Regions from separate parts of the Pseudarthrobacter sp. PH31-O2 genome, predicted to be linked through region 1. Evidence: predicted binding sites of a transcription regulator. Region 1 holds the regulator's gene; the other holds the start of a gene.

What was found. The regulator LexA, encoded in region 1, represses DNA repair genes until DNA is damaged. The targets are predictions, from matches to a motif close to TCGAACANNTGTTCGA.
Region 2: the regulator LexA is predicted to act here: its motif matches at 8,312-8,327, upstream of uvrA (excinuclease ABC subunit UvrA).

What each region holds. Positions count from the first base shown of each region.
Region 1 covers NZ_JASIST010000002.1:427,279-437,025, forward strand. Annotated here, with positions in the region: gene miaB (tRNA (N6-isopentenyl adenosine(37)-C2)-methylthiotransferase MiaB) at 1-392, shown strand, start outside; gene miaA (tRNA (adenosine(37)-N6)-dimethylallyltransferase MiaA) at 405-1,358, shown strand; gene dapF (diaminopimelate epimerase) at 1,419-2,375, shown strand; gene QMG72_RS05835 (class I SAM-dependent methyltransferase) at 2,356-2,970, opposite strand; gene hflX (GTPase HflX) at 3,461-5,029, shown strand; gene QMG72_RS05845 (ATP-dependent DNA helicase) at 5,022-7,211, shown strand; gene lexA (transcriptional repressor LexA) at 7,466-8,212, opposite strand; gene QMG72_RS17745 (LysM peptidoglycan-binding domain-containing protein) at 8,555-9,028, shown strand; gene QMG72_RS05860 (histidinol-phosphate transaminase) at 9,096-9,747, shown strand, end outside.
Region 2 covers NZ_JASIST010000001.1:804,929-814,675, reverse strand. Annotated here, with positions in the region: gene QMG72_RS03690 (alpha/beta fold hydrolase) at 1-35, opposite strand, end outside; gene QMG72_RS03685 (GNAT family N-acetyltransferase) at 88-588, opposite strand; gene QMG72_RS03680 (DEAD/DEAH box helicase) at 611-3,157, opposite strand; gene QMG72_RS03675 (trans-aconitate 2-methyltransferase) at 3,274-4,053, shown strand; gene QMG72_RS03670 (ABC transporter ATP-binding protein) at 4,199-5,926, shown strand; gene QMG72_RS03665 (ABC transporter ATP-binding protein) at 6,127-7,863, shown strand; gene QMG72_RS03660 (GntR family transcriptional regulator) at 7,860-8,252, shown strand; gene uvrA (excinuclease ABC subunit UvrA) at 8,459-9,747, shown strand, end outside.

The DNA.
Region 1 (9,747 bases):
TGCAGGACAGGATTGCGGCCGAGGAGAACGCCCGCCAGCTCGGCCGGCGCGTCGAGGTGATGGTTACCGCCCATGCCGGGCGTAAGTCCGAGGAAACGCATCGGCTCTCCGGCCGGGCACAGGACCAGCGGCTGGTCCACTTTTCCGTGCCTGACGGCGCCGAGACGCCCCGGCCCGGTGACCTCGTTACGGTGACCATCACCGGGGCAGCGGCGTTCCACCTCGTCGCCGACCCGGCGACCGTGGCGGACTTCAGTCTTCGACGTTCCCGCGCCAGCGACGCCTGGGACAGGTCGCAGGCGGATTCCTGCGGCGCCCCCGCCCCGGGATCGTCAGCCGGAACGAAGGGTGTGTCCCTGGGCATCCCGGCACTGCCCGTGCGCAGCAGCTAGCCCGTGAAAGCCTTGCAGGACACCCCGGCCGGCCTGGAACCTGTCGCGGGGACCGGCGCCACGCCGGGACTGCCGGTGATCGCCGTCGTCGGGCCGACCGGCTCCGGCAAGTCCGATCTTGCCGTCTCGCTGGCGCTGGAACTCGACGGCGAAGTCATCAATGCCGACTCGATGCAGTTCTACCGGGGCATGGACATTGGCACCGCGAAAATCACCGAGGCCGAACGCAGGGGAGTGCCGCACCACCTTCTGGACATCCTGGACGTAACCGAGGAAGCCAGCGTCTCCGACTTCCAGCAGCACGCCCGAGGGCTCATTGCCGCCATCCATGCCCGCGGCAAACGCGCCATCCTGGCAGGGGGATCCGGTCTCTACGTCCGCGCAGCCCTTGACGTGCTGGAATTCCCCGGCACCGATCCGGTCATCCGGAGCAGGCTGGAGACCGAACTGGAAATCGACGGACCGGCGCTTTTGCGTGCGCGGCTCGAAGGCGTGGACCCGGTTTCCGCGGGCCGGCTCGGCGACGCGCGCCGGATTGTCCGTGCCCTGGAGGTGTTCGAGCTGACCGGGCGGCCGTTCAGCTCCTTTATGCCCAGCCGCGAGTACTTCCAGCCCGCCGTCCAGATCGGGCTCGAGGTGGACCGTGAACGGCTCCGGGAACGGCTTGCCCGCCGGGTGCACACCATGGCTGACCGCGGGCTGCTGAACGAGGTCAGCAGGCTGGACGCGGCCGGACTCCGGCGGGGCAAAACAGCACCCCGGGCCCTCGGCTATGCGCAATTCCTCAAGGTCCTCGACGGCGAATCCGACCCAGCTCAGGCAGTGGCGGAAACCATCGTCGCGACCCGGCAGTTTGCCCGGCGCCAACTCACCTGGTTCCGCGCCGACCCCCGAATAGGCTGGCTCGACTGGCAGGACCCGGAACTGTTGGCCAAGGCCGCCGCGCTTTGCGGCGGAGCCGAGTGACCGGAACGTGGTGCCACGGCCGTTTTCCAGCGGCACGCCCCGCGACGGTACCCTTGGTGCATGGATGAAGACTTGGCCGTGGCCACTGACCGTAAACCCTCCGGGGACAGTGCAGCCCTGGGCGGGCTGAAGTTTTCCAAAGGCCACGGGACGGGCAACGACTTTGTCCTGCTCGCAGACCCCCACGGCACCCTGGCGGTCACCCCGGAGCAGGTTGTCGCACTGTGTGACCGTCATCTGGGAATCGGCGGGGACGGACTGATTCGCGCCGTCCCGTCCCGGCTGCTCGCCGAGGGCCGTGAACTGTTGACGCAAAACCCCGAGGCCGAGTGGTTTATGGACTACCGCAACGGCGACGGCTCACTGTCGGAGATGTGCGGCAACGGTGTCCGCGTCTTTGTCCACTTCCTGGTCAGTGAAGGCCTGATTGAGCTTCCGGCCGGCGAAGCAACGACCATCGGCACCCGGGGCGGCGCCAAAACAGTCGTTCGCACCGCGTCCGGCTACGCAGTGGACATGGGCCCCTGGGAATTCATTTTCCCGGGCGAGGCCACCGCCCGGTCCATGGATTCGCTGGTCAGCGCCGCCGGGTTGGAAGTGGCACGGCCGGCGCTCTCCGTCAGCATGGGCAATCCGCATACGGTTGTGGCGTTGGCAGAAGCCGCTGAACTGGATGGCACGCAGCTCTTTACCGCACCCCACGTTGACCCTGCACCGCCGCACGGCACCAACGTCGAATTCGTGGTTCCCGCCGAGCCGCTGGTCCACGAGGGCGTCGGTACCATCACGATGCGCGTATATGAACGCGGAGTCGGGGAAACCCAGTCGTGCGGCACCGGCGCCTGCGCCGCGGCCGTCGCGATCCGCCACTGGGCCGGCCAGGGTGCCCCGGACGCCTGGAACGTCCACGTCCCCGGTGGTGTGGTCGGCGTGAAGTTCTTCCTCGGCGCGGAGGGGCACGAGCATGTCGAACTCAGCGGCCCCGCCGTGATCGTCGCTAGTGGGACGCTTTCCTGACCCGAAGGATCCGAAACGACTTCGACGTGCTCTCCCGGGTCACGGTGAAGCTGCTGTCCAGCTCCGCTGCGAGCCAGCGCTGAAGGGAATCGGCACCGAGGTTCTTTTGCACTACCAGCCAAGCTGAGCCGCCCGGAACCAACCGCGGCAGCCACCGGAGCAGGAGTGCGTGCAGCTCGTCCTTGCCGATCCGGATCGGCGGGTTGGACCAGATGGTGTCAAAGCGAAGTTCAGGGTCGACGGCGTCGGGCGTGCTGGCCGTGACATTCTTCAGTCCCAGCAGCGCCGCGTTTTCGTTGCTCAGGGTCACGCAGCGTTCGTTGACGTCGACGGCGTAGACGTGTGAGTGGGGTGCCCGCAGGGCCATGGTCAGTGCGATCGCGCCCCAGCCGCAACCGATGTCCAGCAATGTCCCCTGCGGCGCCGGCGCCGGGGCCTCGGCCAGCAGCACGGCAGTGCCTTTGTCGACACCGTCCGGGCTGAAGATGCCCGAGGACGTCTGCAATTGCCGGGTTGCCCCGGCCAGTTCCACGGTGAGTGGCTTGCGGGTGAACGGCCCGGCCGGCTGGGCGGTGAAATAGTGTGCAGACTCCATAACCTGCCAGAATAGTTGCCTGCCTGCGCGGATGGGAAACCGGCAGGAGCCAGGTGCGCCGCCGGGCGGGGGCCAGTGCGTCCGGTCCGGGGGAACTTCGCCGTCTGCTAGGCTTAAAAGCATGTTCTTGAACTTCAAGTAGCCGGCCCGGGTTAAATCCCGTCCCCGCAGCGACGCAGGTAGTCACCTTCCGCCCAGCGCGCCACCCACGATGCTCCCGACATGGACCCACCGCTGGCGCCCGTCCCACTTGGAGATTGGCAGTGCTTGTTGCGGCGCGGCCTGCGGAGCGTCTCTTCCTCCTCAAGGCGCCAACCGTGCCTGTTCCCTTTCCCGCCGCTCCGATGAGGAGCCCACCATGCCCGAAGCGCCGTTGCCTCAGGCAACCCAGGAGTCCCGTTTGACCAATAGTCGTCAGCCCAGCGCGAATACCGCCCCACGCAGCACCGATCGGCACTATTCTGAAACTGCCAAACCTCTAAAGGAGACCATGACCAGTCAGCCCAACACCGGACCCGATTCAGCAGCCCAGGACATGAGTCCTGCGGAAATCCAGGCTGTCATCGACCGGATCCTCGCCAAGGACACCCCTGCCCGGGAGCCAGCCCAGACTGCCGGTGCGCCCGCCTCGGTGCTTGGCAAGGCGCAGGCCATTTCCCGGCGGGGCGAAGAGCACAGCAGCTACGACGGCGACCAACAGGACCTCGAGGAACGCCACGCACTGCGCCGGACCGCCGGGCTCTCCACCGAGCTTGAAGACGTCACCGAAGTCGAATACCGCCAACTTCGACTTGAGCGCGTCGTCTTGGCCGGGCTCTGGACCGAAGGGACCCTCGCGGATGCCGAGAATTCGCTCCGCGAACTCGCCGCACTGGCCGAGACCGCCGGTTCGGAGGTCCTCGACGGGATCGTCCAGCGCCGCACCAAACCCGATCCCGGTACCTTCCTCGGCTCCGGTAAGGCCCAGGAGCTCAAGGACATAGTGATGTCCACCGGCGCGGATACCGTCGTCGTCGACGCCGAACTGGCACCCTCGCAGCGCCGCAGCCTGGAGGACATCGTTAAGGTCAAGGTCATCGACCGGACGGCCCTGATCCTGGACATCTTTGCCCAGCACGCCAAGAGCCGCGAGGGTAAAGCCCAGGTGGAACTCGCACAGCTCGAATACCTGCTTCCACGGCTGCGCGGCTGGGGCGACTCGATGTCACGCCAGGCCGGTGGCCAGGTAGGCGGCGCCGGCGCCGGCATGGGTTCGCGTGGTCCCGGTGAAACCAAGATTGAACTGGACCGCCGCCGGATCCGTACCCGGATGGCCAAGCTGCGCCGTGAAATCGCTGCAATGAAGCCGGCGCGGGAAACCAAACGGGCCAACCGCCGTCGCAATTCCGTGCCGTCGGTAGCGATCGCCGGGTACACCAATGCCGGCAAGTCCTCGTTGCTGAACCGCCTGACCGACGCCGGAGTCCTGGTGGAGAACGCCCTGTTCGCCACGCTGGATCCGACGGTGCGCAAAGCCGAAACCTCGGACGGACTGGGCTACACCCTGGCAGATACCGTCGGCTTCGTCCGTTCGCTGCCCACCCAGCTCGTGGAGGCATTCCGCTCCACCCTTGAGGAAGTCGCGGACGCGGATCTGATCCTGCATATCGTCGATGTCTCGCACCCGGATCCGGAAGGCCAGATCGCGGCCGTCCGGGCCGTCTTCAGCGAAGTCGACGCCCGCAAGGTGCCGGAAATCATCGTCCTGAACAAGGCCGACGCCGCCGACCCCTTTGTGATCGAACGGCTTAAGCAGCGCGAACCACGCCACATTGTGGTGTCGGCACGCACCGGGGAGGGTATCCCGGAATTGCTCAAAGCCATTAGCGAAGGCATCCCGCGCCCCAGCGTGAAGCTGGAACTCTTGATTCCCTACAACCGCGGGGACCTGCTCAGCAAGCTGCACGAGACCGACGCCGAAATCATCAGCTTGGACCACGAGGAAGCAGGCACCCGTGCCGTGGTGATGGTGCGTGAAGGCTTCGCCGCTGAACTGGATTCGTTCATCAGCAATGACTGAGGCAGCGGTGACCGGGGCGGAAGCCGACACGGACCACCAGGCGGGAACCGCCCGGGCAGCGGAGGACGCGGCCACGGCGGTCCCAGTGGACCCCGCTGGGACTGAACCGGAGGCAAAGCCGCCGGCACGAACAGGTGCCCAGGCCGGTGCGGAATTCGTCGTCGAACTGCTCGACCGCGCCGTGGCGGGAATGGGCGGCCAGAGCCGGGACGGCCAGCACGAGATGGCCCGGCAGGTGGCGCACGCGATTGACAGCGGCGACCACCTGCTGGTCCAGGCCGGCACGGGCACCGGCAAATCCCTCGCGTACCTGATCCCGCTGATCGCCCACTCGCTGGTCAGCGACAAGCCCACACTGGTCTCCACCGCCACCCTTGCCCTGCAGACCCAGATCGTTGGCAGGGACCTGCCCCGGCTGCTGAAGACCATTACCCCGGCGCTGGACCGGCCGGTCAAAATTGCCCTCGTCAAGGGACGGTCCAACTACGTGTGCCGGCATAAGCTCGACGGCGGCTTCCCCTCGGAAGAGCCGTCCGAAGGCCAGCTCTTCTCGCTCGGGGAGGATACCTCCGTGCCGCATTTTGCCGCCGCGATGGGCGGCCCGTCCTCCCAGCTCGGCAAGGAGGTCGTCCGGCTCCGCGACTGGGCCGAGGACACCTCGACGGGAGACCGGGACGAGCTTTTGCCAGGGGTCACCGACCGTGCGTGGCGGCAGGTCTCAGTTACCTCGATGGAGTGCCTTGGCGCGCAAAAGTGCCCGCTGGCGGCAGAGTGCTTCAGCGAACTCGCCCGCCAGAACGCCGCGGACGCCGACGTTGTTGTCACCAACCACGCCATGCTGGCGGTCAGCGCCTTCGAGGGCCTCGCCGTGCTGCCGGAATACGATGTTGTGGTGGTTGATGAGGCCCATGAACTCCAGGACCGCGTGACCGGTGCGGTCTCCGGCCAGCTCTCCGTCGCGATGGTGCACGCCGCCGCGTCCGGGGCCCGGAAGCACACCGGCATTACGGTGGACGCGCTGAACAACGCCGCCGCCAACCTGGAACTTGCCATTGAGGGCGTCCCCGGCGGGCTGATGCCGAACGGGCTAAACAGTGAACAGCTGGACTGTGTCGACCAGTTGCGGGACGCGTGCCGCGCGGCCCTCTCGGATTCCAAGGGGGACAGCGCCAACACGGCCGACGGCGGCCGCCAGCTGGCGCGCTCGCGCCTGATGGTGATCCTGGAGCTTTGCGAACGGCTGCTGGCGGCGCGGGAAAACCGTGAAGTGGTCTGGTTTTCCCGCAACAGCACCTTTGACCCGCAGCAGGGCTACTCCCAGCCCGAAGAGTCCGCGCCCGCCCTGGTCAACATCGCTCCGCTCAGTGTCGCCGGCCGGCTCCGTGAGGGCCTCTTCGCGGACCACACTGTGATCCTGACCTCCGCGACCCTGGCGATCGGCTCCGCGTTCGAACCCGCCGCCGGCGGCCTGGGCCTGGTCGGCCCCGGGGCACCCAGCTGGACCGGCGTCGACGTCGGCTCGCCCTTCGAATACCCCAAACAGGGCATTCTCTACGTCGCCAAGCACCTGCCCAAGCCCGGCCGCGGCACGTCCCCGGAAGCCCTCGACGAACTCGAGAAGCTCATCCGCGCCTCCGGCGGCGGGGCGCTGTGCCTGTTTTCGTCCCGCCGCGCCGCCGAGGACGCAGCCGAGGCGATGCGGCCGCGGCTGGACGTCAGCATCCTCTGCCAGGGCGACTCGACCATGACCGCGCTTGTAAAACAGTTCGCCGATGAACCGGACACCTGCCTCTTTGGCACCATGTCCCTGTGGCAGGGTGTCGACGTGCCCGGCGCCTCCTGCCGCCTCGTGGTGATCGACCGGATTCCGTTTCCGCGTCCCGACGACCCGCTGATGACTGCCCGGTCCCGCGCCGTGGCACAGGCCGGAGGCAACGGCTTTATGAGCGTTTCCGCGACCCACGCCGCCATCCGCCTGGCCCAGGGCGCCGGCCGGCTGATCCGGACCACCACGGACAGGGGAGTGGTGGCTGTGCTGGATTCACGGCTGTCCACCGAACGCTATGGCGGATTCCTCCGGGCGGCGTTGCCGCCATTTTGGCCCACCACCGATCCCGTGGTCGCCATGGCTGCCCTGGAACGGCTTGGGAAGGAATCCGGGCAGCCCGCTAGCGGCCGCTGACGGGACGTTTTGCAGTGCTTTGGTGCTCCCGCCCGGTTCCTTGAACCGTGCCAGGGCTGCAGCACCGGACCCTCGGCATTCCCGCCGCCGGCCCTCCAGCAGGGGCCAGGGAACCTAAGGGGCGCAGGGAACATCAGGGGCCAGGGAACCTAAGGCGGGCAGGGAACCGGGTCGAACGTGCCGGGGGGCATAAGGCCGCGGCCGGGCTACCGGCCCGCCGGGTCCTGGCCGGATCAAGCCGGCACCAACGCGGGCTACAGCGAGCGCAGTACCGAGACGACTTTGCCCATAATGACGGCGTGGTCGCCGAGGATGGGCTCGTACTGCGTGTTCTGCGGCAGCAGCCAGGTGTGGCCGTCGCGCTGGCGGAAGGTTTTAACAGTGGCCTCGTCGTCCAGCAGCGCCGCCACGATGTCTCCGTTGACGGCGTCACCCTGCTGGCGCACCACCACCCAGTCGCCGTCGCAGATGGCTGCATCGATCATGGAATCCCCGGCGACCTTGAGCATAAACAGCTCGCCGTGGCCCACCAGCTGGCGGGGCAACGGCATCACGTCCTCAACGACCTGATCAGCCAGGATCGGACCGCCGGCCGCGATCCGGCCCACCAGCGGCACCATGGCGGTGTCGGTGGCACTGCTCAGCTCGGACATGGACAGCCCGCCCACGGTCCGCAGCCCGCCGGCCTTGGCGGCTGGGATCTTTGCGCTTCCCTCATCGAGGGTCAGCGGCATCAGCACTTCCATGGCACGCGGGCGCTTCGGGTCGCGCCGCAGGTAACCCAGCTTTTCCAGTTGTGCGAGCTGGTGGGTGACGCTGGAGAGGCTGGCCAGTCCTACCGTGTCGCCGATCTCGCGCATTGACGGCGGGTAGCCGTTGTCCGTCACGGAACGCTGGATAGTTTCCAGAATCTTCTTTTGCCGAACGGTAAGGCTCTTCGGTGGCCGGGCCGCCTGCGGGCCCCGCTGGGTGGCCCTGCCGCCAGTGGCTTGTGCTGCCATGTTCGCCAACGCCTTTCCGTTCCGCCCGGCTGCCGTGGCTGCGGCTGCCGGGAACTTCCGGCCTGAAATGTCAGACCCTGCTGATCAACTGCAGAAGTGGTTGTTCTTTGAGTCAAACCTAGGCCAGCCACACCGCTTTTTCAAACATTTGTTCTAGCGAGTCTCGACAATGTTCGTTCATAAGTGCTAAAACAGAACTAGCAAGATTCGAACATGTGTTCTATTACTTAGTTGCCCGTGCAGGGCATGGCGTTCGGTTGTTTGTTCGAAAGTTAGGCCGGTTGGCGGCACGTATGTGGAGTGCGCCGGGCGGCACAGTATGGTCCAGGAAGGGCTCAGTTCATGTCAGCATCAAGCGCGTTTCACGACACTTTCGGCCGCGACGCATTCGGCAACTACGGCCGGCCCGACGCCGGCGCACCCGGCGGCGGGTCCGCCCCTGCCGTGCAGGACAGCCCCGGCAGCCGGCAGCTCGCCGCTGTCCGCGGGCCGCGCGCCCGGCAGGCGCCGCTGAAGCTCACCCGCCGGGGGCGCCTTGTTTTTATCGGCGTGCCGCTGATGCTGCTGGCCGCACTGATTTTGACCCTGAGCGGCTTCCTCAACGCGCCCGCCAAAGCGGCAGAGTCCACCGGTGAGTTGTCACCCACACCAACTGTCACCGTGACGGTGCAGCCGGGGGAGTCGCTCTGGGCCATTGCCGCCGCCGTGGTGCCCGGCCGCGACCCCCGCGACGTCGTTGCCGACATCATCGAGCTGAACAACCTCGGAGCCGCACGCGTGGTGCCGGGCCAGGCCCTTTTCATTCCGTCCACGTAGGGCCGTTGAGCGGTCGGTCAGGTGTCACAGTTTCCGGGCCCGCGGCGATCTCACTTAAACTAGTGAGGTGACTGACCAGTTAGAGCGCCTGAACCGACTTCCCCTCCGGACCAATCTTCGCGGACTGACGCCCTACGGTGCGCCGCAGCTTGACGTTCCCATCCTGCTGAACGTCAATGAAAACACCCACGGTGTCCCGGCCGATGTGCTGGCCGCGATCTCGGAGGCGGTTACCGTTGCTGCCGCTGGCCTGAACCGCTATCCGGACCGCGAGTTTACGGATCTGCGCGAAGCCCTTGCGGAATATTTGGGCCACGGGCTGGGTGCGGAGAACATCTGGGCGGCAAACGGTTCCAACGAGGTGCTGCAGCAGATCCTCCAGGCCTTCGGCGGTCCGGGGCGCACTGCCCTTGGTTTCCCTCCCACGTACTCCATGTATCCGCTGCTGGCCGCCGGAACGGACACCGGATACATCACGGGAGTCCGCGCCGGGGACTACGGCCTGAGCGCCGGCTCGGCCGCCCGTCAGGTCCGGGAACTGCAGCCGAATATCGTCTTCCTGTGTTCCCCGAACAACCCCACCGGCACGGGGCTGGGCCTGGACGTGGTGGAGGCCGTTTACGAGGCCGGCGAAGCCAGCCAGACGATAGTGATCGTCGACGAGGCCTACCACGAGTTCGCCCACGACGGCACACCGAGCGCCCTCACCCTCCTGCCCG
Region 2 (9,747 bases), on a different contig from region 1:
GCCGCCAGCAGGTCCGCGGCACCGGAACCGGTCATGGGCAGGTCGGCCGCAGGCCGTCCAGCAACAGGCCGGCCAGCAACCGACCGGTCAGCCACGGGCCCGGGCCTTGCTGGCGCCGGCAAAGGCCTCCAGCGCTTCACCGGTGAGCCGGAACGTGGACCATTCCTCCATCGGGTGTGCGCCGAGTTTTTTGTAGAAATTGATCGAGGGCTCGTTCCAGTCGAGGACGCTCCATTCGACGCGGGCGTAGCCGCGTGCGACGGCGGTCTCAGCCAGGTGCCGCAGGAGCGCCTTGCCGTGGCCTTCGCCGCGTGCCTCCGGGCGCACATACAGGTCCTCGAGATAGATGCCGTGGACACCCTCCCACGTGGAGTAATTCAGGAACCAGAGGGCGAACCCCCGCACCTCACCGGTCTCGTTCTCAGCCATGGCGGCGAACACCCGCGGGTTCTCGCCAAACAAGGCCTCGCCCAGCATCTCCGGGGTGTTCCGGACGGCGTCCGGCTCCTTCTCGTAGAGAGCCAGGTCATGGATCATCTGCAGGATTGCGGGGACATCGTTTGCCGTCGCGGGCCGGATTAGACTCATTATTCGAGTTTACTAGGGCCGCTTAGAGCCGGTTGACGTCCGTCACGCGCACGACGGCGGTGCCGGTCTCATCCGAGGCGGCAAGGTCAACCTCGGCTGAGATGCCCCAGTCATGATTGCCGGCTGGATCCTCGAAGATTTGCCGGACCTTCCACAGCGCGGGCTCTTCGGTGATCATTAGCAGGCCGGGACCGCGGGCATCCGGGCCGGTGCCGATATCGTTATGTTCGTCGAAGTAGTCGTCCAGCGCGTCCTCCCAGCGTTCGAGGTCCCAACCGGAGCCGGAATCGAGCCCGGCCAGGGCGGTAGCGTCCTCATCTGCGAAGAGCTCCACCCGGCGGAACATCTCGTTGCGGACCATTACCCGGAAGGCCCGCACGTTGGAGGTCAGCGACGGCGGCGGTGGCGGCGGAGCATCGTGAGGTGTTGGCGCCTTGCCGGAGGTGAGCTCCTCCCACTCGTCGAGCAGGCTGGAATCAACCTGCCGGACCAGCTCGCCGAGCCACGCGATGAAGTCCTCGAGGTCCTCGCGGAGGGCGTCCTGGGGGACCGTCTGGCGCAACGCCTTGAATCCGTCGGCCAGGTAGCGCAGCACAATTCCCTCCGAGCGGGCCAGCCCGTAGAACTGGACAAACTCGCCAAAGTTCATGGCCCGCTGGTACATGTCCCGGACGATCGATTTGGGCGCCAGTTCAAAGTCGCCGATCCACGGGGCGGCCCGGCGGTAAACGTCGAACGCCTCCCCGAGCAGCTCCCCGAGCGGCTGCGGGTAACTGACTTCGTCGAGCATCGCCATGCGCTGGTCGTAGTCGATTCCGTCGGCCTTCATCGCCGCGACGGCCTCGCCGCGCGCTTTCTTCAGTTGCGCTGAGAGGATTTGCCGGGGTTTCTCCAGCGTCGACTCAATGACTGACACCACGTCCAGGGCGTACGACGGCGACTCCGGATCCAGCAGCTCCAGTGCCGCGAGGGCGAACGGGGACAGCGGCTGGTTCAGCGCGAAGTTGGCCTGCAGGTGGACGGTCAGCCGGACGGTGCGGCCATCGGGTCCCTGCTCCTGAACCGGGATCCGTTCCACCACTCCTGCAGCCAGGAGCTCCCGGTAGATCCCAAGCGCCCTTTTCATCAGCTGCAGCTGGGAGGACCGGGTCTCGTGGTTCTCGGTGAGCAGCCGGCGGGCGGCCTGGAACGGGTCGCCCGGCCGCTCCATCAGGTTCATCAACATCGAATGGGTCACGGAGAAACTGGATGTCAGCGGATCCGGGACGGATTCCACCAGGCGCTTGTAAGTCGGTTCGCCCCAGGAGACAAAGCCTTCCGGCGGCTTCTTCTTAACCACCTGCCGGAGCTTCTTTTGATCGTCCCCGAACTTGGCCGTGGCTTTGGCCATGGCCTTGACGTTCTCCGTGACATGCTCGGGCGCCTGGACCACCACGGTCCCCGCCGTGTCGTAACCGGCCCGCCCGGCGCGGCCGGCGATCTGGTGGAATTCCCGGGAATTCAGCAGCCGGGTTCGGACGCCGTCGTACTTGCTCAGCGCGGTCAGCAGCACGGTGCGGATGGGGACGTTGATGCCAACGCCGAGCGTGTCGGTGCCGCAGATGACCTTAAGCAGCCCGGCCTGCGCGAGCTGCTCCACCAGCCGGCGGTACTTGGGCAGCATACCGGCGTGATGGACGCCGATCCCGTGCCGGACCAGCCGGTTGAGGGTCTTGCCGAAGCCGGCGGCAAAGCGGAAGCCGGCGATCAGCTCGGCGATTTTGTCCTTTTCCTCGCGGCTGCAGACGTTGACGCTCATCAGGTTCTGGGCCCGGTCGATCGCCTCCACCTGGCTGAAGTGCACCACATATACGGGCACCTGCTTAGTGGCAAGGAGTTCTTCGAGCGTCTCGTGTACAGGTGTCTGCTCGTAGTAATAGTGCAGCGGGATGGGCCGCTCCACCGAGCTGACGGTCGTCGTCGGGCGTCCGGTCAGCGCGGTGATTCCGGCTTCGAAGCGGCTAACGTCGCCAAGCGTGGCGGACATCAACAGGAACTGCGCCTGGGGGAGTTCCAGCAGCGGGACTTGCCAGGCCCAGCCGCGCTGCGGGTCGGAGTAAAAGTGGAACTCGTCCATGATCACGGCGCCGAGCTCGGCGTCGGCCCCTTCGCGGAGGGCGATGTTGGCCAGGATCTCCGCCGTGCAGCAAATAATGGGGGCGTCCTGGTTAACGCCGGAGTCGCCGGTGATCATACCGACATTCTCGGCGCCGAAAATATCGCACAGTGCGAAGAACTTCTCCGAGACCAAGGCCTTGATCGGGGCCGTGTAGTAGCTGCGCTGGCCGCGGGCCATGGCCTGGAAGTGAACCGCGATCGCGACGAGGGACTTTCCGGATCCGGTGGGGGTTGCCAGGATCACGTTGGCGCCGGAGGCAAGCTCCATCACGGCTTCGTCCTGAGCGGTGTACAGGGCCAGCCCGCGGGTTTCGGTCCACTCGACAAAGCGGGTGTAAAGCTCGTCCGGGTCAAGGCCGGTCCGGCCTGGGACCCGGGCGGCCGGGGCGGGGAGCTGATCAACGAGTTTCATTGCCTCCCAGCTTAGTGTCCGGCGCCGCGCAGCCGGGCCGGACACCTCTTGGGCTGCTGCCCGGGCCGGGGTTAGGCTTCGCACGGCGCGTCGTTGCCGGTGTCTGGAGGAACGCAGTGAAATGGGATCCCGCCAAGTACGCGAAGTTCGGGGAGTACCGTGACCGGCCGTACTTTGACCTGACTGCCCGGATCCATGCGGATGCACCCCGGAACGTCGTTGACCTCGGCTGCGGCTCCGGGGCCCTGACCGCCGCCCTCGCCCGGCGCTGGCCTATGGCGCAGGTGACCGGCCTGGACTCCTCTGCGGAGATGCTGGCCCGGTCCGATTCCGCTGCGGAGCCGCTGCCGAATCTCTCTTTCAGCCACGCGGACATTGCCGGCTGGATGCCTTCCGATGACACCGACGTGGTGGTGACCAACGCCGCGCTGCAATGGGTTCCGGACCACCGGGACCTGCTGGCCCGCTGGCTCGCCGCGCTCAAGCCCGGCGCCTGGTTCGCGCTGCAGGTGCCCGGGAATTTCCGCTCGCCTTCGCACACGCTGATGCGCGGCCTGGCGGAATCGGTGACATGGTCGGGCCGGCTCGCCGGTGTGCTGCGCCACGCGGACGCAGTGGGCCGCCCGGAAGAATACCTGAACATCATGCTCGACGCCGGCTGTGCGGCGGACGTGTGGGAGACCACTTACCTGCAGCTCCTTCCCGGCCCGGACCCGGTGCTCGAATGGGTGCGCGGGACCGGGCTGCGGCCCGTCCTGGCCGCACTGTCCGCCGCCGATGCCCGTGCTTTCGAAGCCGACTACTCCGCACTGCTGGCCCGGGCCTATCCTGCCGGCCCGCACGGCACAGTGTTCGGGTTTCGCCGGATTTTCGCTGTGGCCCGCACCCCGGGATGACCGGCCCTGGCGGGCGGCCCATCGGGCAGCCGGGCACCGGGTTACACTCGAGCACAGTGTGAGCGTGGTTACAATGGCGGGGCGGCCAGGGGGCAGCTGCCTTGAAATATCCCGATCGGCGCCCCGAGCTAGCGATGGAGGTTCGGTGCTTATTGGCCTGACACGACGCATTCTGGGAGCCCATAAAGGTTCCGTCTTGGCAATTGTGGCCCTGCAGCTCGTGCAGACGACTGCCAGCCTCCTCCTTCCTACCCTGAACGCCGCCATTATCGACAACGGAATCGTCCGCGGAAATGTCCCGGAGATCCTGCGGTTAGGGTCCTGGATGGCGGCGATTGCCGGCGTCCAGGTGGTAGCTGCCATCGGCGCCGGCTACCTGGGCGCTGTCACGGCTATGGAACTTGGCCGGAAACTGCGGGAAGAGCTGTTTGTAAAAGTACAATCCCTGTCCTCGCAGGAAATCGGCGAGTTCGGGGCCGCCAGCCTCGTGACCCGGGCCACAAACGACGTCGCACAGGTGCAAAACCTCATGGTTCTTGTGTTCACGATGCTGATCGCGGCACCGGCCATTTTCATCGGCGGCATGGTGCTCGCCGTCCACCAGGACATTGCACTCTCCGGCATCGTCGTCGCGGTGATTCCGGTGCTTGTGGTCATTATGGTCCTGATCGTGCGCCGCCTCGTTCCGCTCTACCGGCAGGGCCAGGAGCTCATCGACCGGATCGGCCGGGTGCTGCGCGAGCAGATCATCGGCGCCAGCGTTATCCGCGGATTCGTCAGGCAGGCGCATGAGATCCGGCGCTTCGAAGGGGCAAACAAGGAGTTGACCCGGAACAACCTGAGCTCCGCGTTGCTGGTCGCCGGGATGATGCCGCTGATAATGCTCGTGGTGAATCTCTCCTCCGTTGGTGTGGTTTGGTTCGGCGGGCACCGCATCCAGTCCGGCGAAATGCGGCTGGGAGCCGTGACGGCCTTCATCGCCTACATCCTGCAGATCCTGATCGCGATCATGATGGCGATGTACGTTGTGATGACTGCTCCCCGCGCGGCTGCCTGCGCCGAACGAATCCAGGCTGTCCTCGACACGGTGCCAGCGATCACGGACGGCCCGGCGGGAGCCGCGCCGGTGGGCAACACCGTGGAGTTCCGAAACGTCTCCTTCGCATACCCGGGGGCTGAGGTCCCCGTCCTTGACGGTGTCAGCTTCACAGCCCTTCCCGGAACCGTCACGGCGGTCATCGGCGCCACCGGCAGCGGTAAGAGCACCCTGCTGAACCTGCTGCCAAGGTTCCTGGATGCCACCGCCGGGACGATCAGCATCGGCGGATCCGAAGTCCGCGGGCTGTCCCTGGCGACGCTGCGCAGCCTGATAGCCTTCGTTCCCCAGCACTCCTACCTGTTCTCCGGGACGCTTGCCGAGAACCTGAGAATGGCCGCGCCGGCAGCCACGGACGAGGAACTCTGGCAGGTACTGGGGAATGCGCAGGCCGGTGCTTTTGTCCGGCGGCTGCCGCAGGGGCTGCAGGCACCGGTGACGGAGGGCGGAACGAATTTTTCCGGCGGCCAGCGGCAGCGGCTTTGCATCGCCCGGGCTCTGCTCCGGCGTTCGGCGGTGTACGTGTTTGATGACAGTTTCTCGGCGTTGGACTACGGTACGGACACCCGGCTCCGACAGGCGATGGCGCCGCTGCTGCATTCGGCCACTGTCCTGATCGTGGCCGAACGTGTTGCCACGATCGAGGACGCAGGGCTGATCCTTGTCCTCGAGGACGGCCGGCTCGTGGCACAGGGAACACATCAGCAGCTGATGGAGTCCTCGCCCAGCTACCAGGAGATCGCAGCCTCCCAGCTGGTGCTTGAGGAGACCCCGTGAAGCCGGAGCCGCCCCCCGACGCCGGGACCGGCACTCCCGCCGCCGGCGGGACCACAGAGCAACCCGTGCTGGACACACAACCGGACGGCCGGCGCGCTGCCCTCCCGTCAGCGCCTCCCGGAACGACCCCGGGCGCCGGCCGGCTTCGCTGGCGCACGGCAGGGCGGCTACTCGGGCTGCTGCGCCCGTCGAGGTTGCTGATGGCAGGCGTCCTCGCTGCCACCTGCGCATTTGTGGTGCTCAACGTGCTGGCGCCCAAAGTCCTCGGCGACGCCACCGACGTCGTTGTTGCTGGCGTCACCGGCGGAACCTTCGACCAGGATCAGCTGGCTGCCCTGCTGGCGGAGGTCTCGCTGATGTATCTGGGGGCCTCGGCCTTCAGTTGGATCCAGGGCACCCTGACGGCCGTTGCCGCGCAGCGACTCAGCAGCGGGCTGCGTGCGTCGGTGGAGGTCAAACTGCACGTCCTGCCGTCGGGCCACTTCGACGAGCAGCACCGTGGCGACGTTCTGAGCCGAGCCACCAACGACGTCGACAACATTGCCCAGGCGCTCAACCAGCTGCTCAACCAGCTCATTATGTCGCTGTTGATGCTCTCCGGGGCGCTGGGCATGATGCTGTGGATCTCCCCGGTGCTGGCAGTGATCGCGCTGGTGTCCGTCCCGGTGTCGACCCTCATCACCGTCCTGGTGGCCCGGAAGTCACAGGGCCATTTCACTGAGCAATGGGGCAGCACCGGGGAGCTGCACGCACAACTCGAGGAGCTATTCACCGGACATGAGGTGATCAAGGCCTTCGGCCGGCAGGAGGCAGCTGCGTCCAGTTTCAGGGACGCCAACGACCGATTGTGCCGCGCGGGCGCACGCGCCCAGTACGTGTCCGGCGTCGTTCAGCCGCTGATGGTCCTGGTTTCCAACCTCAACTACATCGCCGTCGCCGTCGTCGGGGCGCTTCAGGTGCTGTCCGGGGCCATGACGATTGGCGGCCTTCAGGCCTTCATCCAATTCAGCAGGCTCTTCAGCCAACCGATGGGGCAGATTGGCGGCATGCTGACCCTGCTGCAGTCCTGCCTGGTCTCGGCCGGGCGGGTCTTTGACCTCCTGGATGCACCGGAGATCCCGCCGGACCCGGACCCGGGCCGGCACGGGGCCGGAATTGCGCCGCCCCATGCCGCGGGCCGGGTCACGTTTGAGCGTGTGACGTTCGGTTACCGGCCCGGTTCACCGGTGGTCCAGGATCTGAGTTTTACCGTGGAACCCGGCCAGACCGTGGCAATTGTTGGCCATACCGGAGCCGGCAAGACCACTGTTGTGAACCTGCTTATGCGCTTCAACGAACTCGATTCGGGCCGGATTACTGTCGACGGCACGGATATCGCGGAACTGACACGCGACGAACTGCGGGCCAGGTTCGGGACCGTGTTGCAGGACTCCTGGCTCTTCACCGGCAGCATCCGGGAGAACATCGAATACGGCCGCCCCGGCGCGGGCGATGCCGCAGTGATTGCCGCTGCTCAGGCCAGCCATGTTGACCAGTTCGTCCGGGCGCTGCCTGAGGGGTACGACACGATGCTCGGCAACGACGGAGACTCGCTCAGCCGCGGACAGCGCCAGCTGATTTCGATTGCCCGTGCGCAACTCGCCGGGCGCAGCATCCTGGTCCTGGACGAGGCGACCAGCTCGGTGGATAGCCGCACCGAAGTCCAGATCCGCCGGGCGATGCGCGGCCTCAGGCAGGGACGCACCAGCTTCGTGATTGCCCACCGCTTGTCCACCGTGCGCGACGCTGATCTAATTCTGGTCATGGATCAAGGACGGATCGTTGAACAAGGAACCCACCGCCAACTCATCTCCAGGGGTGGGATGTACCTGAAACTGTATAAGGCACAGTTCGCCCGCCGCGAACAGGCCACCTCCGGCCGGGAGCCCGGACAGTGACCCCCACGGACGCATCGACGGTCCCGTTTCCCGGTGCCTGGCGGCCCAACCCCGGCAGCACGGTCCCGTTGTTTGATCAGCTCCGGCTCAACATTATTGAACGGGCCGACAACGGCGCGCTGGCGCCCGGGACCAAGCTCCCTGCCGTCCGCAGCCTTGCCGGCGAGCTGGGGGTCGCACCCCATACCGTGGCCCGCGCCTACAAGGAACTCGAGGCCGCCGGCGTTGTGGTCACCCGGGGCCGAAACGGCACTGTGATGTGCGCACGGGACGAAGCCTGGAGCTCGCTCTCCGCTGTGGCTGCCGGGTTCGCCGATGCCGCGAAAGCCCAGGGCGCCAGCTTCGCCGAGGCCGTGCAGCTGCTCGCCGCCGCGTACGACCGCTCCTAGGACCGGCGCTAAGTTGCCGCGCGGGATTTCGCGGCACGGGGCGCCCCGGAAATGGATCTTCGAAGAAGTTTTCGATTAGCATTGGTAGCGTGCCTAAAGCCGTAGCTGACGATCCAGCCGTAGATTCCCAGTCCGCAGTCCTCCCGACGGAGTCCGCAAAACCGGGCCGCGCAGACGATGCGCGCCCCGCGGTGAAGCGTCCGGACATGTCGCGGCTGGTGGTCAAAGGCGCGCGCGAGCATAATCTGCGCAACGTGGACCTGGACCTGCCCCGCGACTCCATGATCGTTTTTACCGGCCTCTCCGGCTCGGGCAAGTCGTCCCTGGCGTTCGACACTATTTTTGCCGAAGGCCAACGCCGCTACGTCGAATCCCTCTCCGCCTACGCCAGGCAGTTCCTCGGCCAGGTGGACAAGCCCGACGTCGACTTCATCGAGGGCCTCTCGCCCGCGGTGTCCATCGACCAGAAGTCCACCAGCAAAAACCCGCGCTCCACGGTGGGTACCATCACCGAAATCTACGACTACATGCGGCTCCTGTGGGCCCGCGTTGGCCGCCCACACTGCCCCATCTGCGGGGAGCCCGTCGCGAAGCAAACCCCGCAGCAGATCGTGGACCAGCTCCTGGAGCTGCCGGAAGGCACCCGCTTCCAGGTCCTGGCACCGGTTGTCCGGGGCCGCAAGGGCGAATTCGTCGAATTGTTCAAGGAGCTCACCGCCAAGGGCTACTCGCGTGCCCGGGTCGATGACACGCTGATCCAACTCAGCGACCCGCCCAAGCTGGGCAAACAGTTCAAACACACCATCGAGGTGGTGGTGGATCGCCTTGTGGTCAAGGACGGCATCAGCCAGCGCCTCACGGACTCGGTGGAAACTGCCTTGGGCCTTGCCGAGGGCAGGATCCTCGCCGAGTTCGTCGACCTCGAAGCTGACGACCCGGAGCGGGTCCGGGCGTTCTCCGAACACCTCGCCTGCCCAAATGAGCACCCCCTGGCGATCGATGAGATCGAACCCCGCTCCTTTTCCTTTAACAACCCTTTCGGTGCGTGCTCGGCCTGCAGCGGCATCGGCACGAAGCTCGAGGTCGATGAGGAACTGATCATCCCGAACGGGGAGTTGTCCCTGGCGGAGGGTGCCATCGCTCCGTGGTCGCTCGGCACGGCAACCACGGAGTACTGGAACCGGCTGCTCGGCGGACTCGCCAAGGAACTGGGTTTCTCCATGAAAACCCCGTGGGACAAGCTCTCCGAGGACACCCGCCAGACCGTGCTGCACGGCAAGGACCACAAAGTGGTGGTGCAGTACCGCAACCGTTTCGGCCGGGAACGCAAATACAGCACAGGCTTCGAAGGCGTCATCCAGTACGTCCACCGCAAGCACCTCGAAACGGACTCGGACAAGGCCCGGGACCGTTACGAGGAGTACATGCGGCAGATTCCGTGCCCGGCCTGCAACGGTGCACGCCTGAACCCGGCCTCGCTCTCGGTGCTGATCAA